One region of the Psychrobacillus sp. FSL W7-1493 genome, then DNA from elsewhere that is predicted to be linked to it. Evidence: riboswitches for the same ligand, from Rfam matches in the RefSeq annotation. Region 1 holds a riboswitch; each other region holds the start of a gene.
The links. Region 1 has a riboswitch for S-adenosylmethionine ahead of metK (methionine adenosyltransferase). Riboswitches for the same ligand answer to the same signal wherever they lie in the genome.
Positions count from the first base shown of each region.

Region 2: another riboswitch for S-adenosylmethionine. It lies ahead of MKX96_RS11170 (MetQ/NlpA family ABC transporter substrate-binding protein); the one in region 1 lies ahead of metK (methionine adenosyltransferase).
Region 3: another riboswitch for S-adenosylmethionine. It lies ahead of MKX96_RS18270 (O-acetylhomoserine aminocarboxypropyltransferase/cysteine synthase family protein); the one in region 1 lies ahead of metK (methionine adenosyltransferase).
Region 4: another riboswitch for S-adenosylmethionine. It lies ahead of metA (homoserine O-acetyltransferase MetA); the one in region 1 lies ahead of metK (methionine adenosyltransferase).

Region 1 covers NZ_JBBOSB010000001.1:1,315,788-1,321,210, forward strand. The annotation lists gene pckA (phosphoenolpyruvate carboxykinase (ATP)) at 1-802, opposite strand, end outside; SAM riboswitch class I at 1,020-1,137, shown strand; gene metK (methionine adenosyltransferase) at 1,328-2,524, shown strand; gene MKX96_RS06735 (gamma carbonic anhydrase) at 2,737-3,252, opposite strand; gene MKX96_RS06740 (alpha/beta hydrolase) at 3,363-4,154, shown strand; gene MKX96_RS06745 (hypothetical protein) at 4,422-4,589, opposite strand; gene MKX96_RS06750 (IS110 family transposase) at 5,012-5,423, shown strand, end outside.
Region 2 covers NZ_JBBOSB010000001.1:2,198,481-2,203,903, reverse strand. The annotation lists gene MKX96_RS11185 (alpha-hydroxy-acid oxidizing protein) at 1-144, opposite strand, end outside; gene MKX96_RS11180 (methionine ABC transporter permease) at 205-876, opposite strand; gene MKX96_RS11175 (methionine ABC transporter ATP-binding protein) at 873-1,892, opposite strand; gene MKX96_RS11170 (MetQ/NlpA family ABC transporter substrate-binding protein) at 2,200-3,009, opposite strand; SAM riboswitch class I at 3,103-3,216, opposite strand; gene MKX96_RS11165 (hypothetical protein) at 3,542-4,195, opposite strand; gene MKX96_RS11160 (pyridoxal phosphate-dependent aminotransferase) at 4,464-5,423, opposite strand, start outside.
Region 3 covers NZ_JBBOSB010000002.1:151,643-157,065, forward strand. The annotation lists gene MKX96_RS18245 (M3 family oligoendopeptidase) at 1-990, opposite strand, end outside; gene MKX96_RS18250 (DUF2087 domain-containing protein) at 1,138-1,893, shown strand; gene MKX96_RS18255 (hypothetical protein) at 2,009-2,410, shown strand; gene MKX96_RS18260 (YdcF family protein) at 2,498-3,085, opposite strand; gene MKX96_RS18265 (glycerol-3-phosphate acyltransferase) at 3,104-3,745, opposite strand; SAM riboswitch class I at 3,890-4,006, shown strand; gene MKX96_RS18270 (O-acetylhomoserine aminocarboxypropyltransferase/cysteine synthase family protein) at 4,128-5,420, shown strand.
Region 4 covers NZ_JBBOSB010000001.1:2,121,957-2,127,379, reverse strand. The annotation lists gene abc-f (ribosomal protection-like ABC-F family protein) at 1-979, shown strand, start outside; SAM riboswitch class I at 1,064-1,167, shown strand; gene metA (homoserine O-acetyltransferase MetA) at 1,313-2,221, shown strand; gene speD (adenosylmethionine decarboxylase) at 2,675-3,490, shown strand; gene MKX96_RS10770 (DUF5694 domain-containing protein) at 3,702-4,418, shown strand; gene MKX96_RS10765 (acyl-CoA dehydrogenase family protein) at 5,109-5,423, opposite strand, start outside.

The sequences.
Region 1 (5,423 bases):
CTTCTATATTAAATACGCCATTATCTGACCAGCCATGCTCATCGTCACCAATTAGTTTTCTTCCTGAATCAGCAGATAAGGTAGTTTTTCCAGTACCTGAAAGACCAAAGAACAATGTTACATCGCCTTTTTCTCCAACGTTAGCTGAGCAATGCATTGGTAAAATATTTTGTTCAGGCAATAAATAGTTCATAATAGAGAATATAGACTTTTTCATTTCTCCTGCGTATTCCGTACCACCGATTAAAACGATGCGTTTTTCCATGGATACGATGATGAACGTTTCTGAATTAGTTCCATCAACAGCCGGATTTGCTTTGAAGTTCGGTGCACTAATTACAGTGAAGTCTGCTTTATGAGATAACAATTCTTCTTCAGAAGGACGAATGAATAACTGATGAGCAAAAAGGTTGTGCCAAGCATATTCGTTGATAACTTGAATGCTTAAACGTGAATCCTTGTCTGCTCCAGCGTATCCTTTAAAGACGAATAGTTCATTTTTTTCCTTTAAATAGTTCATAACTTTTGAATATAATGCTTCAAAGTGCGAAGATGAGATAGGTTGGTTTACAGATCCCCAATCGATTTTGTCTTTTGAGATAGGTTCATCAACAATATACTTGTCTTTTGGAGAACGTCCTGTATATTTGCCCGTCTCTGCTTTAACAGCTCCAGTGGAAGTTAGTACTGCTTCTCCTCTTGACGTAGCTTTTTCCACTAATTGTGGTACTGATAATTGCAGGCTAATGTTGTTACCAGCTAACAATTCGTTCAGTTCGCTCACAGTATCGATTGAATTCATATAGTATTACCATCCTTTATTAAAGTTTTTAGCTCTTCACGGAAACATCATAAAGAGGATTTTTCGTTGATATGTGAAATAGTATAACACATTAAACTAAATAGTCTACACTAATTAAAGCTCAAAAAATGATTTTTTTTTGTAATTGTGAATAAATAACAAATTTACCTGTTGACTTATTTTGCTAATATACGTATGATGGTGAATTGAACGGATACTCTTATTCCGAGCGTGTGGAGGGGTTCAGGCCCTATGAAACCCGGCAACCTGTAATTGTACTTAAGTTACAAAGGTGCCAAACCTGATACAAGGTGAAATTCCTTGATTGATAAGAGTGAAAGGTGTTTATGATATTAATCCCTTTCCTCATGTAACTACGTGAGTGAGAGGTTTTTTTATATTACATCGCCCTAAATCCTTGTGTGCCAAGTCCGAAACGGCTTCAAGTTTACTATAGGCTTGACATGGGAATGAGTACCGTATCAATTCCTGAGAGAAATCTCGCAGGACATAGGAGGGAATTTTTTGACACAAAGACGATTATTTACATCGGAATCGGTAACAGAAGGTCATCCAGATAAAATTTGTGACCAAATATCAGATGCTATCTTAGATGCGATTTTAACGGAAGATCCAAACGCTCGTGTAGCTTGTGAAACAACAGTTACTACAGGTTTGGTTTTAGTTGCTGGAGAAATCACAACCTCTACTTATGTAGACATTCCAAAAGTAGTGCGAGCTACTATTCAAGAAATTGGATATACGCGAGCTAAATATGGTTTTGACTCAGAAACGTCAGCAGTTCTTACAGCTATCGATGAGCAATCGGTTGATATCGCTATGGGAGTTGACCAAGCACTAGAAGCTCGAGAAGGTTCGATGTCTGATTCTGATATTGAAGCAATCGGAGCTGGGGACCAAGGTTTAATGTTTGGCTATGCTTGTAATGAAACACCAGAGCTTATGCCACTTCCAATTAGCCTAGCCCACAAACTAGCTCGCCGATTAGCTGAGGTTCGTAAAGATGAAACATTAGATTACTTACGACCAGATGGTAAAACACAAGTAACAGTAGAATATGACGAAAATAACAATCCAGTTCATATCGATACGATTGTTATTTCCACACAGCATCATCCGGAAGTAACGTTAGAACAAATTCAAAGAGATTTAAAAGAGCATGTGATTAAACCAGTAGTTCCTACTAATTTAATAACAGACGAAACAAAGTACTTTATCAACCCGACTGGTCGCTTTGTTATCGGTGGTCCACAAGGGGATGCAGGTTTGACAGGTCGTAAAATTATCGTAGATACTTACGGTGGGTATGCTCGTCATGGAGGAGGAGCTTTCTCTGGTAAGGATCCAACAAAAGTAGACCGTTCTGCAGCTTATGCAGCTCGTTATGTGGCAAAGAATATTGTTGCAGCTGGTCTTGCTGATCGTTGTGAGGTACAGCTTGCTTATGCAATCGGTGTAGCACAGCCTGTATCAATTGCTATTGATACATTTGAAACAGGTAAAGTATCCGAAGCAGATTTGGTAACTTATATCCGTGAGCTATTTGACCTTCGCCCAGCTGGCATTATTAAAATGTTAGACCTTCGTCGCCCAATCTACAAGCAAACTGCTGCTTACGGACATTTTGGACGTACAGATATTGATGCACCATGGGAAAGAACAGACAAAGCAGAGCTATTAAAGCAAAAAGCTGGTCTATAAAAGAGTCTTCTATTACAGAATGCCTCTTATAAAAACAGAAGGTATTAAGAGATTGATCTCTTAATACCTTCTGTTCTTTTTATACTTTTATACAGATGATCTGAAAACTAAGTGTATTTAAAGGAGATTAATAATTGGGTGCGTTTACTCATAATGGATTAATGGGTATAAATTATATAAAATATAAGAATGCTTTAGTTTCTTAAAAAATTTTAAATTGGTTTTACTGATTTATAATATTGTCCTTTTTCAGCATACTCATGAATAATTCGTTGGACATCTTTTTTATCTTCCTCATTTAGTTCTCGTATAACCTTTGCTGGACTTCCAAAAGCAAGCGTATTAGGTGGAATTTTTTTGCCTTGGGGAACCAAGCTTCCTGCTCCAATAAAAGCACCTTCACCTATTTCAGCGCCATCTAATATAATGGAACCCATGCCAATTAATGCACCTTTACGTATTGTGCAGCTATGTAAAGTGACCTGATGGCCGACAGTGACCTCATCTTCAATGATTAGTGGGTTATTGGGACTTTGGTGTAGGCAACTTAAATCTTGAATGCTTACTCTACTTCCGATCACAGTAGGGGCAACGTCCCCTCTAATTACCGTATTAAACCAAATTGTAGTCTCTGGTCCGATTGTAACATCCCCTGTAATTGTGACATAATCAGCAATATAAACTGATTCATCAATCGAAGGTTTCTTATCTTTGTAAGGATAAATCAAAATAGACACACTCCTTTATTTTATTAGAATATAATTAATCCTATCAAACAAATGGGAAGAAGGAAATAAATAGTACGTGGAGAGTGTTTTAGAAATGAGGTATGTTGAACATGTGGAAATGGGAATCAGATGAAAAAGCAAAAGCAGTAGTAATAATTGTTCATAGTGCCTATGAACATCACAGACGCTATGCTTGGTTAATCGAAAAATTGAGAAGCTCTAATTGCCATATAGTAATGGGAGATCTACCAGGACATGGGGAGTTGGTGAGAGCAAAAACCATTCATGATGAATCTTTTGATCTTTACAAAGAATACATAAAACAAGCAGTACAGGTGGCAGTTTCCTATGATCTTCCTATATTCATAATTGGACATGGTCTTGGGGCAACCCTGGTGATGAAAATGTTACATAAAATAGAGGTCCAGTATGCAGGTGTTATCTTGACATCTCCATGGCTACAGTTAAACAAGCTTCCATCTAAATGGACGAAGACTTTAGCTAAAATCTCCGTGCAGCAAAAGATAAACCATGATATTCAGCTCAAGGAACTCACTAGAAACTACGGCGCTTATCAAAATCTAGTTGATGATCCTTATTATCGAACAATAATTTCACATGGCTGGTATAAAGAGCTGGAAAATGAGATGAAAACGGTAAGTCAATATCATGAATCTATTCCTAATGTTCCTTTGCTATTGATGACAGGGGAAAGAGATAAAATTACGGATACAACTGCAGCTAAAGTATGGCTGAAAAAACAAGAGTTATCGGATTATCAATTTAAGGAATGGAAGAATTGCTTTCATGACTTGTATCTAGAGCCAGAAAGAGAAGAAATATTTACTTATTCTCATTCCTTCATTAATAATGTATTAAGATCCATTGGTTATATCGTGTAATAATTAACTAACCACTAGAAACTGAAGTTCTAATAGAAATGCTTTAAACGAAACGAAGGACATGTATAATTTGAATTACAATTCCTCAAAATATACAAACGAATAATCCATCATTTGAAAAAAATATTATAAACATTAATATGAGGCTAGGACAAAGCCACCTTAGAAATAAAAGGCTATGTTAAAGGTAAAGTTTGATTTTAAATAGACTTAAAAAATGAGCAAGGATATTTTTCTCCTGGCTCATTTTACTTTGGAAAGCACCCGTTAGTCAATCTTCTTCTGGTTAACTTCTAGTATCTTCTTTAAAGTAAAATGAATATTTTGAAGGCTTATTAAAATAAATCCAAGCATAATAAATGTTACTATTTCTCCTGTAAACATCGAGATTATTGCAATTATTAGAGCATATACCCCATATAGATAACCTTTCATTTTTATATCACCTCACCATAAACATTTCCATTATTTTAACACTTTCTATTAAACTAACCTTCGCCTTTAGTTTAAGTGTAACATTTCACAATGCATATCTGAGATCAACTTAACGTTTTGGACATAAAAATAGACCATCCAAAATGATGGCCATATTTTGCTAAAGCACCCGTTCGTATTATAAGGTTAGCCAGATATTTCTGGTTGACCTTTTTTTATATCGATATATGATTGCGGTAGCCGGGGTAGAACGTAAGCACCCGTGGGGCTAATGATCCCGTCAATTAAACAGTTCGCCCCCTACTTGTAGAAACATGATTGAGGCTGGTTGGGACTCTGATCTCGTATAACAAGCGAAGCTATGATACTACATGGAGGAATAGGGGTTACCGGTTAATTGTATGACAAGGAGGAAAATAATGATGAATCCAGTAATTGGTCTGGATGTGGCAAAAGGCGAAAGTCAGGTTCAAGCATTCTTGGAGAAAAAGCAACCGTACAAAAAGAGCTTTAAAGTGGCTCATACACTTGAAGGGCTTACAATTCTTTTAGAGTTTATTAGAGAAATAGAAGAGGCTTCTGGAGAAAGGCCCCCGATTGTTTTGGAATCTACAGGCCATTATCATACACCAGTTGTCCAATTTTTCGAAGAGAGAGGATATTTATTAATCATGGTTAATCCACTCGTTTCGTATCGAGCAAAGAGTTCAAGTTTACGTAAAGTAAAGACGGATATCATAGACGCTCGTCATCTCTGCGAGATGTTTTATAAAGAGGATCTAGAGCCTTATAAACAACGAGGAATCCAGCTCTTAAATTTACGTAACCTTACAA
Region 2 (5,423 bases), 880 kb from region 1:
ACCAGCAGATGATCGAATATAACCAAAGGGACCAGCCTCTAATGTTTCTTTTGCAGCCTTCTCTAATTCGTTAAAGTCAATTGGATACTGTTCATTATTATCTATATTGCCTAATAGTAGGTCATTGTTTTTAGCGTTACTCAACGTATTCACCTCTCATGGAGTACTAGTTTAAAACTTTCTTTATACGAATGGATTTAATAATTAGTCCTTTTTTAATCTTGCAGCTAATCGGTTGCCGAGAGACTGAATGCCTTGAACTAAAATAATTAAGATCACAACTATGACATACATAACGTCCGTTTCATAACGTAAATGTCCATAACGATAAGCTAAATCTCCTAAACCACCAGCACCGACCATGCCAGCCATAGCAGTTGCTCCTATTAATCCAACCGTTGCAATTGTTAATCCTAATATGATAGATGGTCGTGCCTCTCGCAGCAGCACATGCCATATAATGAACCGTGTTTTAATCCCCATGGCTGTATAAGCTTCAATTACTCCATTTTGAACTTCCAAAAGGGCGGACTCCATCAGACGGGCGATGTAGGGCGCAGTATAAATAACTAGCGGAACGATAACACCTTTCACACCGATGGTCGTACCTACAAGGAATTTCGTAAATGGTAGGATAAAAAATAATAGAATGATAAATGGTATAGAACGAATAACATTTATGAGAAGGTTACTTAACTGGTATACGATTGCATTTTGTAATGCTTGCCCAGGTCTCGTTAAAACAATTAGTATACCTAAGGGAATACCGATTAGGATGGAGATTAATAAAGAAATCCCTACCATTTGGAAAGTTTCTATGGTGGCTTTTCCGATTAATGGGAGCCATTGATTGGTAAATTGTTCAATTCCACTCATGAGTGCACCTCCAAGTTTTCTGTTTCAACACCGCGTTCGTTTAGAAATTGGATTGCAGACTGAACTTGGTCCGGGTCTCCGACTAAATGGATGACAATATTACCCACAATCCCATTTTTCAACTCGATGATATTGGCGGTTAATATATTAGGCTGGACTTCAAATCTTTGGCTAACCTCTGCTAATAAGGGCTTACCAGTGCTCTCTCCAACGAAAGTTAAACGTGTAACAGCACCTGTTACATGGAGCTGAGAAATTAGAGACGGGGATAGATTTCGTTGACTGATTGTGCTTAAAAACTTCTTTGTAGTTGGATGCTTTGGCTTTGTAAAAAGGTTAATCGCAGTGTTTGCTTCTACAACTTCTCCTTTTTCCATTACATACACATGATCACATATTTTTTGAATGACATTCATCTCATGAGTGATTAGTAGAATAGTGATACCCAGCTCTTTATTTATTTTTAATAGCAAATCCAAAATGGAATCAGTAGTTTCAGGATCCAATGCACTTGTTGCTTCATCGCTTAATAGTACTTCGGGTTCCTGTGCAAGGGCTCTAGCTATTGCGACGCGTTGTTTTTGCCCTCCTGAAAGCTGGTTTGGATAGCTTTTATACTTATCAGATAAACCAACTATTTCTAAGTACTTTTCTACTCTACTTTTTACTTCTGTTTTATCATAGCCGAGTAGCTTTAATGGAATGGCAATATTATCATAAACAGTTGCTGTTTTTAGAAGGTTAAATCCTTGAAAGATCATTCCTATTTTATTTCGTACCATACGTAGCTTCGCTGGGGGGAGGGGGGTAATGTTATTGCCGTTTATGTATACTTTTCCGGATGTTGGTTTCTCTAAGAGATTAACACAGCGAATGAGCGTGCTTTTCCCTGCACCGCTATAGCCTATAACCCCATGAATTTCACCTTTTTTTACGTGTATGCTTACATTATTTACAGCCTTTACCGTACTACTTTTACTGTTGAATTCTTTGGTAATATTTTCTAAAACTATCATGAATGATCTTCCTTTCTAAAGAAACGCCGGCAGAGCTATACGCCTACGTTTTTCTTGATGTCTAGCTTCGGCGCCTTGCCCCTCGGGGTCAAATGGGAAAATACTCCGGTGGCTGTGGATCTGCCTCCTCGCATTTTCCCATTTGCCTGTCGGGGCAGGGATAGGCGCCTGTGCTTTTCTTGATGTCTAGCTTCGGCGCCTTGCCCCTCGGGGTCAAATGGGAAAATACTCCGGTGGCTGTGGACCTGCCTCCTCGCATTTTCCCATTTGCCTGTCGATTAGAGATAGGCGCCTACGCTTTTCTAATTTACCAACCTGCTAGTGCGGAGCCTTGGAATTCTTCTTCAATAAATTCTCTAACTTCGTCGGAATGGTATGCTTTAATGAATTTTTGGATGGCAGGATCATTTTCGTTTTCCTTACGAACAACAATATGGTTAACGTATGGGGAATCAGCTGACTCTAACAAAATTGATTCTTCTCCAGGGTTAATACCAGCTTCTAAAGCATAATTGGAATTGATTGCTGCAGCATCGACCTCACTAAGCTGTTTTACTATTTGCGCTGCCTCTAATTCAACGAATTCAAGGTTTTTAGGGTTTTCTTCAATGTCATGAATAGAAGCATTTCCTTTTTTACCTTCTTTCACTTTGATAAAACCATTTACTTCTAATATGTCTAAAGCTCGTGCACCTTGTGTTGGATCATTCGGTAGTCCAAAGGTAGCTCCATCTGGCAGTTCATCGAAGGATGTATACTTTTCAGAATAAACGCCCATTGGAAGTAAAATAGTCTCAGCGACTGGTACTAGCTCTGTATCATTATTTTCGTTAAATGAGTCAAGAAAAGGTAGAGTTTGATAACTGTTTGCGTCCAAGCTTCCTTCATCAAGGGCAGTGTTTGGAAGTATGAAATCTGAAAAAGCCTTAATCTCAATTTCTAGTCCATCACGTGCTGCAATTTCAGCAACAACCTCAGTAACTTGTTCATGTGGACCTGACGTAACGCCAACAACTAATTTATTTTCATCTAATGGTCCTGATGTAGCATCATCACCACAAGCCGAGAGCAACCCTGTTAATAAAACTCCTGATAACACTAAGCTAAATTTTTTCATTGTAATTCCTCCTGAATATGTATTAATAAAAACGAATAAATATAAAAGCCTCTCTTTCAAAAGAAAGAGAGGCACACAAATATGTATTGTCCTCTCTTATCTTCCAAAACAAAATGTTTTGCAGGATTTAGCACCTTTCTATACTTTTTTAGTATAGATGGTTGCCGAGCTTCAACGGGCCAGTCCCTCAGCTACTCTTGATAAGAGATAATAATCTATTAAGTTTTTCGTTTTTACTATAGAAAGAATTTACTACACTGCTCTATTGAAGTCAATAGATATTTTTATATTTTTATAATTGTTTAGAAAAATTCAAATAGAATATTATATAAATAATTATACAAAAGTGATTTATGTGGAAATACTAAGATGGGAGCATTTAAAAGGTTTACATTTAGCTTTACGCTTTATTTTCATGGTTATGTTAAAGGTAAGGGGTGATTTAAAATTCATATAAAAAGTGAGCTGGAAATGTATCTCCAAGCTCACTTTTTATGTGCATTTTTTTACTAAAGCCCCTTCGGTGACTATTTTAATTCAGTAATGCAAGTTTTGCTCTAGATGGAGTTTCATACTTTACAGTAACTCCATTTAACATGGTATTGTTTTGTACAATATAATACCCACCACCTAGACCATACATGGGAACATATCCATCAAGTGGTTGTTTAGCTGAATACACTCGGAATTCTTCGTTAGGCATTAATTGTCGGATAGGTTCAAGACCAGGTTCGCCACCATCAACACTATTAATTACTTTAAATAAAGTAGTTTCCTTAAGGATTGTAACCTTTCCGATTTGACCTGCTTTAAGTTCCGTTTTTCCCCACATAACTTTTGTAGAAGAATCTACTAATAATGCAAGTTTTGCTTTAGAAGGCGTTTCATACTTTAAAGCACTGTACATATTGACAAACAATCCGTCCCCTAGACCGTATTCTCCTCCGTATATATCTGTACGGAATGTATAGACACGATACTCTCCACCTGCTGGTAACACTTTTCCTCTAGAGCCATCCGCCTTATATGTTGCCACATCTGCGTAAAGTGTTACTTTACCAATCTGACCTTTTTTTAATTCCGTTTTCCCCCACATAACTTGTGTTGATGAAGCTTCTGATGTGATAGTGAAGGAAAATATCGCTACTAAAGTAAATACAATCGCTATAAAAATATTTTTTTTCATTTTTTACCTCCTACAATAATTAACCAATTGTAACATAAATTACATTCATATTTTGAAATAAATTAATATATAGGCTTTGAGTTCATTAAACTAGCCTCGAGCGTTAGTTTAAATACATTCTTTCACAAACTTTTTAATACCATTTTACATAAGTCTACCTTTGCCTTTAACATAGCCATTTTCATTTTAAATAACTTTTGCAAGAAGTTTTAAGTAAACTTTCAAAATAAAATACTGGTTATTTTAAAAACAGAAACTGATTTACTTGTTAAAAAAGCTGTAGCTTTTCTATTCTTTCTACAGCTTCGACGAGTCGATCCTCATCAACTAATAACCCCACCCGTACATAACCTTCTCCATGCTTACCGAAGCCGTTTCCAGCAGCGACTGCAACATCAGCTTTTTCTAAAAGAAGGTCTGCAAATTCCTCGCTAGTATAGCCATTTGGAACTGGAAGCCAAGCGAAGAAAGAGCCTTCTGGAGCTTTTACGTTCCAACCAATTTTTCTACATGCCTCTATGAAAATGTTTCTTCTTTTTTCATAAAGTGCTACTAATTCGTCTACACATTCTTGAGAGCCATTTAATGCTTCGGCTGCTGCAGACTGAACCGCAGGAAAGAGACTGACAAAGAGATGGTCTTGTATAATATTGATAGCTTCAATGATTTTAGAATTACCGACTGCAAAACCTACACGCCATCCAGCCATATTGTAGGTTTTAGAGAGTGTATACATTTCAATACCGATTTCCTTTGCGCCTTTTGCTTCTAAAAAGCTAACTGGTTTCTTTCCATCAAACCCAATACCTCCATACGCAAAGTCATGTACAACGGCTATACCATTTTCCTTCGCTAAATCTACCGTTTCTTGAAAAAATTCTGAAGTGGCAGAAGCTCCAGTTGGGTTATTAGGATAATTCAAATACATCAGTTTCGCAGCTTCTTTTTGTTCTGTAGAAAGCTGCTCGTAATCTGGAAGAAAACCATTTTCCTCTAATAGTGGCATTGTTTCAAATTGTACATTGGCTAGCCCAATACCTGATAAGTAATCTGGATAACCAGGGTCTGGAAGAAGCATTAACTCGTTATCATTCATCAAAGCTAAAGGTAGTTCAACCAAACCAATTTTAGTTCCAAATAAAATAGCGACTTCTGTATTAGGATCCAAATTTACGTTGTATTCGCGTGCATAAAAATCTACTGCTGCTTGCTTCAACTCATTTATTCC
Region 3 (5,423 bases), on a different contig from region 1:
ACAATATCCTCCAGCTTCTTTCCCTTTTTTAGCTTCTAAATCCATTAGATCTCGGTCAATCATAAATTGGAAGAATTCAGCTGTCTCTGGAGAAAGCTCCTCATACATTTTCTTTCCGTTATCTATAATCCATTGTGGAGAGCCTTGTGGAGTTGCATTCCCAGTTAAAAAGTTAAGTGGTTCATCATAAAATTTAAGCTTCTCTACACCAATGCGTTTAGCCTGTCTTTCATGTAGCTTATTGGCAAGAGGGACTATATAATCACGAACCTGGTCACGGAATTTCTTTACCATCTCTGCATTATAGTCGATTCTGTTCATTCGAATATACCCAAGCTCTACAAAGTTTTTGTAGCCAAGAGTAGTTGCCATCTCATGACGTAGTTTGACAAGTTGGTCATAGATATCATCGAATTTGGCTTCGTTTTCTTCGAAAAATCCACCGGAAGCTTCTCTAGCTTTCTTTCTTATTTCACGGTCTGTCGACTCTGTGAACTTTCCAAGCTGTGCTAGAGTATATTTTTCTCCCTCGAACTCAACTTCTGCAGATGCAACAAGTTTAGAGTAGTCAGAAGTTAGTTTGTTTTCCTTTTGCATTAAGCCTATAAGTTCGGAAGAGAATCCTTTAATTTGAAAGTCTGCCAAATCAAATAATTGGCTGCCCCATTTTTGTTCTAGCTCATTACGGTATGGGGAAGCTACAAGAACCTTGTAGTATTCTGTGACAAGCTCATCTACCTCGGGACTAATTTCATCTAAAAAATCGCGTTCCTTTTGATAAAATTCATTGTTTGTATCGATAGAAGCTCGGATATAAACAAGGTTTGCTTGGGTAGAGAAGTCGTTGCGAATCGAGTTAATCTCTTCAATTATTGCATTTTGCTCCTCTACAGAAGAAGCCTCCTTCATTTTATCCAATAAACTATGAAATGCTGTCTTCATTTCTTGTAAATCTGGTCTTTTATATTCGTACTCTTTAAATGTAACCACTGTATTTCCCCCTAATTTTTGTAATCCTCACCTTTCAATTGTTTATTATTTTCAGAAAAATTGCAACAGTATTATTTTATTTGATTACTTATAGACAATAATATAAAATGTTTATAAATAAATAAACAAAATTAAGGAGTGTTTGTTATGAATGCGGTTGAGAAATTTATAGAAGCTTCTATGGAAGATATGAAAAGAGGATATGTGGAGGAACTAGAATGCTATCAATGTTTATTGTGTGGGGAAAAAGTAGAAAAAGGTTTGATTTATCCTGAAAATCACGTACTTTATGAGTCGGAGAAATTTATGAAGCTTCATATAGAGCAACAACATATCTCTGTGTTTGACTATTTAATTGGCTTAAACAAAAAGCTAACAGGCTTGACGGATCACCAAAATAGCTTGCTAAAACTGTTTTATGAAGGGAGAAGTGACTTAGAAGTTCAAAAGGAGTTAGAGATAGGGAGCGCCTCAACTATTCGAAATCACCGTTTTGTTTTGAAGGAGAAGGAACGCCAAGCAAAGATATTTTTGACGATGATGGAGCTGTTGAAGGAAAAGGACAGTCATGCCCCTAATTTCCTTCCAATTCATAAAAACGCTACGATGGTAGACGATCGCTACAATATAACAGCCGAAGAGCAGGCAGAAGTAGAGAAAAAGTTCTTCCCTGGTGGATTAAATGGGCGGATGATTAAATTTCCGAAAAAGGAAAAGCAAAAGCTAGCAACACTACGAGTAATTATTAAGCATTTTGAGAAGGAAAAACAGTATAGCGAAAAAGAAATAAATGAAATTCTAAAAAGCATATACGATGACTATGTGACCCTTAGACGCTATTTAGTTGAGTACGGGTTTTTAGATAGAAAAGATGATGGTAGTGTTTATTGGGTAAAGGGGTGAGGAAGAAGTGAATTGAATCCAATTATAATTAGAGAAGAATACAGACCATATATAAAAGTATTGAGAGGTAACTTATTCCACCCTTGTCCGTCTAACAATGTAAGGAGGGGATAACGTGAGACTACCAGCATTATTTTTGGGTTTGATCATTTTCATTTTATTAACTGCTGTTGGATGTTCTAATTCATTAAATACAGAAAAAATAGAAGTTCATGAAACTAAAAATCCTGACGCTGAAGAGGTTTTAACATTAGACCCTGAAGCCGATATATTTCAGCTAGATGGTGTGATTTATAAGACCGGAATTGATTGGGTTGAGGAACTTACTTTAACAAAAGGCGAGCAAGTAGGGGAAATAAAAACAAGAAATGATTCAGACACAGACTTTGAAGACGAAATGTCGAATAAGCTCCCTGTTGGTGCAAAGATCTTTTCAACTATAGAAAAAGAAGGTCCTATTTTACTCGTAGAGTTAGAAGGTAAACTTCTGAAATACTATGCACTGGTAGAGGGTTAATAAATTTCCTATATTTCGCAAATGAGCGAGCCGAGGAAGGGAGGAAGGGCAGCGTAGCTACTCTTCTTTTTAATCCTTCCCTTTGTTTTATTCTCCAGAGACAAAGGTTTTGAGCAAGGCTGCTCTTTCACGCAAACGCAGTTTTGCCTCTGAAATTTGTGGTGTCCTAGCAGCTACCACATCAGCATTCCATCCTATTCCTTCGGCTATAATTTTTGCGCGCTGTAAATGGAAATCACTCGTAATAATGGTGACAGAGGTAACGCTGTCAGGGAGAAGCTGTTGGGAGTATAAAAGGTTTTCATACGTAGAGGTAGATTGATCTTCTACTATGATTCGACTCTCCTTAATTCCATTCTCTACAAGATAGTTCTTCATCACTATAGCTTCCTCTATATCCTCATCTTGTCCCTGTCCTCCAGTAACAACAAGTTTTACAGCTGGATACTTTTCAGCATATTCTAGTGCTGCTTCCAAACGATAAAGAAGTGCTAGAGAAGGTATATGTCCTTTTTTTACCTTTGCCCCTAACACAATGGCATACTCATTGGAACCGTCTGCCTTAGGCTTCAACCCGTCCTCGAGCCATTTGCTTGTAAGCATCCACATACCTAATCCGCTCGATGCGATTATTATTAATGGAATGACCACAATCCACCTCTTTTTTTTGCTCATTTAACTCACTCTTTTCCTTTAAAGCGAAGGCTTCTTTTTCTTTATAACGGAGGAGATTTTTGTCTCTTCCTTTCGTAATAATCGTTGGACATTTTCTATGTGTAAGAAGGAAGCCATTAAAAATAGGAAGCCAGCTATTAAAATTGGCCCTGCTCCATCTGCTGTCCAGACAGAGGCTCCTAAAAATATGAGATAAAAAAATAAAACTCCTATCAACAAATAATCCGTTAAAAGTGTAACGCAGATTAATATAAGCAATCCTGCCAGTCCGACCGGCCAGTGTAATGCAAGTAAAACCCCGATGATGGAAGCAGTGCCTTTCCCACCTTTAAATTTTGTGAAAACTGGAAAGTTGTGTCCTAAAATAACCGCGGCACCAGCTAGATAAAGAAGTAGATCCAGCTCTGATGAACTAAACAAGCTCCACTGCTCAGAAAGTACACGTACGCCAATAATCATAATGGCACCCTTTAATATATCTATGACTCCCACTAAAACACCATACTTCCAACCAAGTACGATAGTAGCATTGGATGCTCCGGAATTATTTAGGCCTTCTTTTTTTATATTAACTCCACTCATCCATTGAGCGAGTTTAGATCCATGTAGCGAACCAATAATGTAGCCTGTTAGGAGAATGCTAACAATCCAAACAACCATTCTATGACACCCCTTATAAAATTATTCTATCTATTATATTAAACGATTAAAAAAAGAAGAAGTTTCAGAATTTTTATAAAATTACTTGACATCTAAATATATGGAGACTTATACTGTGTAACAAGATGGAATACTAATCAAATACTCTTATCAAGAGTGACTGAGGGAATAGGCCCTAAGAAGTCCGGCAACCACCAAGTTCTATAACTTGGAAAGGTGCTAAATCCTACAAATTCTTTAATAGAATTTGGAAGATAAGAGGAGGAACATGTCATCAATTTGACCCCTCTTCTTAATTGGAGAGGGGTTTTTATAGTTGTCAGTTCTATAATCCTCTCTGGCCTCCAGCATCCATCTAATCTACTAAATCGGAGGAATTCAAATGACTAATCTTCAAAAAGAAACACTTCTATTACACGGTGGACAAACGCCTGATCCAGTGACAGGATCTAGAGCAGTACCGATTTACAAAACAACCTCATATGTATTTCAAAACACAGAGCATGCACAAAATCTATTTGCCTTGAAAGAGACTGGTAATATCTATTCCAGAATCACAAACCCAACCGTAGATGTTTTTGAACAAAGAATTGCATTACTGGAAGGAGGAACAGCAGCAGTAGCACTTTCCTCAGGAGCAGCAGCCATTGCATTTTCTATTTTGAACATTGCTGGAGCTGGAGATGAAATTATAGCTGCTGAAAACTTATACGGAGGAACTTTTAATCTATTTGCACATACACTCCCACGTTATGGGATTACAGTAAAATTCGTAGATTCCTCTGATCCAGAAAATTTCCGTAAAGCTGTTACAGAGAAAACGAAAGGGTTCTTTGCAGAAATCATTGGAAATCCAAGCTTAAATGTTCTAGACGTAGAAGCTGTTTCAAAAATTTCCAATGAAGTAGGAGTTCCATTATTAGTAGATAACACATTTGCTACACCTTTTGGTTCAAATCCTATAGAGTATGGAGCTAACATTGTTATACATTCTGCAACGAAGTGGATTGGAGGACATGGGACAACAATTGGTGGTGTAGTAGTAGATGGAGGGAATTTCAATTGGAACTCCGATAAATTTCCGGGATTTACAGAGCCTGATGTTACTTATCATGGGCTACGTTATGGAATCGACGTACCAAATGTAGCATTTGCAATTAAGCTAAGAGTTCAGTTGCTTCGGGATTTTGGTCCTACTCTTAGCCCAGAGGCAGCATTTTCCTTTCTTCAAGGACTAGAAACACTTCACTTAAGAGTGCCAAAACATAACGAAAATGCACAGAAGATTGCAGAGTACTTAAATGCAAATGAGGAAGTGTCATGGGTTAACTACTTAGGGCTTGAAAACCATCCAACGCACGAGCTGGCTAAAAAGTATTTAAAAAATGGCTTCGGTTCTATTCTGACATTTGGAGTGAAGGGAGGCAGAGAAGCAGGTAGACAAATTATTGATAATATTGAAATTTGGTCTCATGTTGCTAATGTAGGAGACGCAAAATCCTTAATTATCCACCCAGCTTCTACTACTCACCAACAGCTTACTCCCGAGGATTTAGTAAAATCAGGTGTTACAGAGGATCTAATCCGCTTGTCTGTTGGCTTGGAGGCAGTTGAAGACTTACAAAATGCACTCGAAAAAGTACTTTTGAGAAAAACAAATGTCCTCTCTAGGTAGAAT
Region 4 (5,423 bases), 810 kb from region 1:
TATGGAACGGGCATTAGAGCGGATGGAAAAGGTTCGTAAACCTCTAATAGATCCTAAGAAAATGAGTCTATCTTTTGACGCGGCACCCCGAAGCGGAAAAGAAGTTGTCATAATGGAAGAGGCTTTCAAAAGCTTTGGTGAAAAAATGTTATTAAACAGTGCAGAGCTTCATGTATATTGGAAGGACCGTCTTGCAATCGTTGGTAGGAATGGAACGGGTAAAACTACCATTTTGAATATTCTTAGAGGAGTAGAGTTAATAGATTCGGGTGAAGCTCGATTTGGTAGTAATGTGCGCCATGGATATCTTTCTCAACATTTCGAAATAACAGATCCAAAAGCTCGCTTAATAGATATTTTTAGAGCAGAAGTAAATGTGGCAGAAGGAGAGGCTCGACACATTTTAGCGAAGTTTATGTTCTATGGGGCGGATGTTTTTAAAAGAATTGCTGATTTAAGCGGAGGAGAAAGAATGCGACTCCGTCTTGCTCAGCTAATGCATCAAGACATAAATTGTCTCATATTAGATGAGCCAACGAATCATCTTGATATTGATTCACGAGAAGTATTAGAGGAAGCGCTAGATGATTTTACAGGGACTATTATTGCTGTATCTCACGATAGATATTTTCTAAATAAACTATTTCCAAGGACTGCTTGGCTAGAGCATGGCGAGCTTACCACATTTGAAGGCCCTTACGAATGGGCAAGGGAAAAATGGAATGAGTTTTGCTCGAAAGAAAATACTAGGAAAGAAATAATCAATCAGCCATTAAAAGAAGCAATACCTGCCAAACAACAAAAGGAAATTCCTTTGGAAAAGCGAATAAGTGAGCTCGAAAATGTTATAGGTGAGCTAACTAAACAAATTAGCATAGAGAATGATTGGGAAAATTATGAGGCATTAAGCTTGGAAAAACTTCGGGTAGAGGAGCAATTGGAGCAATTATTGGAGAAATGGCTAGATTTAGCAGAATGACCCGAATACTTTTCAAAATGGGTTGATATAAGTAATAGAGCGTGCTAATATAACTTATTAACGAATAATTTAAATAATTTAATATTCTTATCAAGAGAAGTGGAGGGATTAGGCCCTGTGATACTTCGGCAACCTCTGTTGTACAGAAAGGTGCTAATTCCTAACAAGACGATCTTGGAAGATAAGAGCTAGTTAGCAAATTCCTGCCTCTCTTTTCTTACATGGAAAGAGAGGTATTTATTTTAATAATTGCCTTGCTCCTGTTCGATTTCCTACTTAGTTTGAGGCGAAATCACAGGTGCTCTTGCACATTTCATTGGGAGGGGAAAGTCATTGCCTATCAATATTCCGAAACAATTACCTGCAGCTAAGCTGTTAAAAGAAGAGAAAATTTTTCTCATGGATCAAGAGCGTGCTTACAAGCAGGACATCCGTCCACTTAACATTATTATTTTTAATCTAATGCCTGAGAAGGAAAAAACGGAGCTTCAGCTATTAAGGCTTCTGGGGAATACCCCAATACAAGTGAATATAACCTTTATGAATACAGCGACGCATGAATCCAAGAATGCCAGCAAAACCCATTTGGATACTTTCTACACGACATTTGATCAAATAAGAGAAAAAAAGTTTGATGGGATGATTATCACTGGTGCTCCAGTAGAACAGTTGCTATTTGAGGAGGTCGATTACTGGAATGAAATGAAGGAAATAATGGAATGGTCTAAATCAAATGTTACCTCCACCTTACATATTTGTTGGGGCGCGCAGGCTGCACTGTATTATCATTTTGGTATAGATAAATTCACACTTTCTCGTAAATGCTCGGGAGTGTATCGGCATATATTAACTGACCAAGTGGAGAATTTAATAAGAGGATTTAATGAAGAGTTTAATGCTCCCGTATCTCGTTACACTTCTGTATCTGAAGAAGAAATAGAAAAGCATGAGCGACTAACTATTTTATCCACTTCGGAGGAAGCAGGTGTGTTTCTTGTAAAATCGAACGACAATAAAATGGTGATGGTCACTGGTCATTTAGAGTATGATGCGCACACATTAGCAGAGGAATATCATAGAGACATAACTAAAGGAATAGATATTGAGATGCCCAAATACTATTTCCCAAATAATAATCCCTCTAATAAGCCATTAAATACATGGAGGGCACATACACATTTATTATTTTCTAATTGGTTGAATTACTATGTTTATCAGGCTACTCCTTATAACTGGGAGTAAATAGAAAAATTATATATGAGTCAATTTCATAAAAAGCATTTTAAAGATTAAAAGTGAACATTATATATATTGATTGCAGCGGAGGGCGGCGACGTAAGCAGGGATGAGTGAGACAGATAAAAACGTTACAACCACGTGCGAAAGCGATGGGTGATGGCTTATCACTCACGCCACGGAAAGCGTCCGCGATATGAGCGAAAGTCAATTCTACTTTATTATTAAAAATCATATAAATTTTATTGTTCTCTTTTAATTGTTCGTGTTTTTCTATAAAAACAGGAATCTTGAAATTGACACATATAAACTCCTGTTTTAATATTCAGGAGTTTTTTATTGATTTTAGTTTTATTTATTCAAATATTAGGGAAGACAAAATTGAAGAGACATTGTATTTTGTTGATACACATATCTATAAAAGTATGATTTTCAATTATTGGAAGTGGGGTTATGTCTATGAGTTTGACACCAAAACAAAGAATCGAGTTACATGGTTTTAATAATCTGACGAAAACACTAAGCTTTAATATGTATGATATTTGTTATACAAGGACGAAGGAAGAAAGGGAAAAATATATTGAATACATTGATGAGCAATATAACGCTGAGCGTCTAACCAATATATTAACAAAAGTGTCCGAAATTATAGAAGCGAATATTTTAAACATAGCGCAACAGGACTACGAGCCCCAGGGTGCAAGTGTGACCATTTTAGTGTCAGAAGGACCCGTGGATCAAACACCGATAGAATCATTTAAGCAATCCCCTGGGCCTATACCAGAGGTCGTTCTTGGTCATCTAGACAAAAGTCATATTACCGTTCATACGTATCCTGAATATCATCCAGATGAAGGGATTAGTACGTTTCGAGCAGACATAGACATTTCGACTTGCGGAGAAATATCGCCCTTAAAAGCTCTAAACTATCTAATACATTCCTTCGAAACCGATGTAATGGTCATGGATTACCGAGTGAGGGGATTCACGAGAGACGTGAAGGGTCATAAATTATTCATTGACCACGATATTAATTCCATTCAAAATTATATTCCGAATGCCTTGCAGGAATATTACCATATGATTGATGTGAATGTTTATCAGGAAAATATTTTTCATACCAAATGTAAGCTGAAACAATTTGATTTGAATAACTACCTCTTTGGTTACAAGGAAGACGAGCTATCCAATGAAGAGAAAATCTCTATCACCAAAAAGCTTAAAACAGAAATGGATGAAATTTTTTACGCCAAAAACATGACACGAACCGAATAATATTAAGCTCTAAGTATCATGTTAAATCGTTCAAAATGAAGATAAAATCATCTAGAATAGCAGAGCAATTCGCATAGAATTTGCTCTGTTTTTTATTTTTCGTCTTCTTACCTTTATTCCTTTATATGGGAAAATAATAGAAAATTATGTTAACTCGGCGAGGTGTTAATGAAATTAATTTTAACCTATTGGGAGAGGATGATAATTAAAAATGACCAAAATCATGGTATTAGGGACATTTCATATGGGAAATACTTCTGATTTATACAGTGTAGACACGGATAACTTACGATCTACTAAAAGGCAAGAGGAGATAAGAAAAGTTGTAGATGCTATAAAAGAATTCCATCCTAACAAAATTGCATTAGAAGTTGAAAAAGAAAAAAATCACTTATTAAACGAAGAGTATCATCAATATTTAAATAATGAACTAGAGCTAGCAATAGATGAAATACATCAGTTTGGTTTTCGAGCGGCAGCGGAGTTAAAACACGAAGAGGTATATGCGATAGATTGGATAGAGAACGTTGGAAATCGATCAATCGGAGAAGTTCTGAATTGGGTAGAAAAAGAACAAACAGAGGTTTTTCAATTAATAGATACTTATCGTTCTAAGCTCATACTCCCACTAGGTGAAAAAAGGATAGATGAGCTAATTAGAAGCCTAAACGAAGAGAAATACATAAAAAAGCAACATGAAATGTATATGCATATTGCTCGTATAGGTCGGGGGAGCGACTATGTGGGGATTGATTGGATGAGATGGTGGTACCAACGGAATCTTATTTTGTTTGCAAACCTCGCTGAAATCTCCTCTTCGAATGATCGGGTACTTTTGATAATAGGAGCAGCTCATGTCCATTTGGTAGCTCAATTTTTAAAAGAAAGTGGACTATTTGAAATTGTTTCGGTTAGTGAGTTTCTTTAGATTTGTATTAATGTTTTATCGTTTACCCCCCATGGAAAAATTCCGGTAAGATTGTAAGCCAATTCTACTTCAGTATTAAAAAGCTATTGTTCTTGGTTTTCTACAAAAACGGTAATTATAAACATGAATTAAATATGATTGGTAAGGAGAAAATCTGTTGGTTAACTTAATAGAAAGTGTAAACGAGGTAACGATCCTATTGCTGTGGCTATGTGGATATGCATATATTCGTCTGCTTAAAAAGACGAAGAGGGACAGAAAACTTAACAGGTTTGAAGTAATGATGTATATCATTACATACCTTGTAACTTTTTTATACGCAGCCTCTTACCTCCTTTTAACCCTTGGGACGTAACAAGAAAAGCGCAATCGCCTATGTCTGCCCCGACAGGCAAATGGAGAAAAGCGAGGAGGAAGTTCCTCAGCCACCGGAGCTTTTAACCATTTGACCCCGAGGGGCAAGGCGCTGGAGCTAGCCAATCAAGAAAAGCACAATCGCCTGTCTCTGCCCCGACAGGCAAATGGAGAAAAGCGAGGAGGCAGCTCTTCAGCAACCGGAGCTTTTAACCATTTGACCCCGAGGGGCAAGACGATGGAGCTAGCCATCAATTTATCCACAGGTTTCGAAGTTTATAAATTCTTAAACAAAATTAAAACGAAGCGAATGGACTGCTTTCCATTCGCTTCGTTTTAATTTTCGTCTTTTTTAGCTGCATCAATAGCAGCACTTGCTAATTTTGACTTTATCATATCTTCCATCGGAGGGTTGTATAATCCTGCTCTTACATTTAGGTAGTAGCGATGCATCGGATTAGATTGAGATAGGGCTCTAGAGCCAACTATTTTCATAGCCAAATCGACTATTTTAATAGCTCCATTCGTAACGGCTATTTTAGTAATATCCAGTGACTCTTGAAGGGTCGTCTTATCTTCTGCTTGCTCATATCGTTCCACCGTACCATAGAGCATATGTCTTGCAATGGATAACTCTAGTTCCATTTCGCC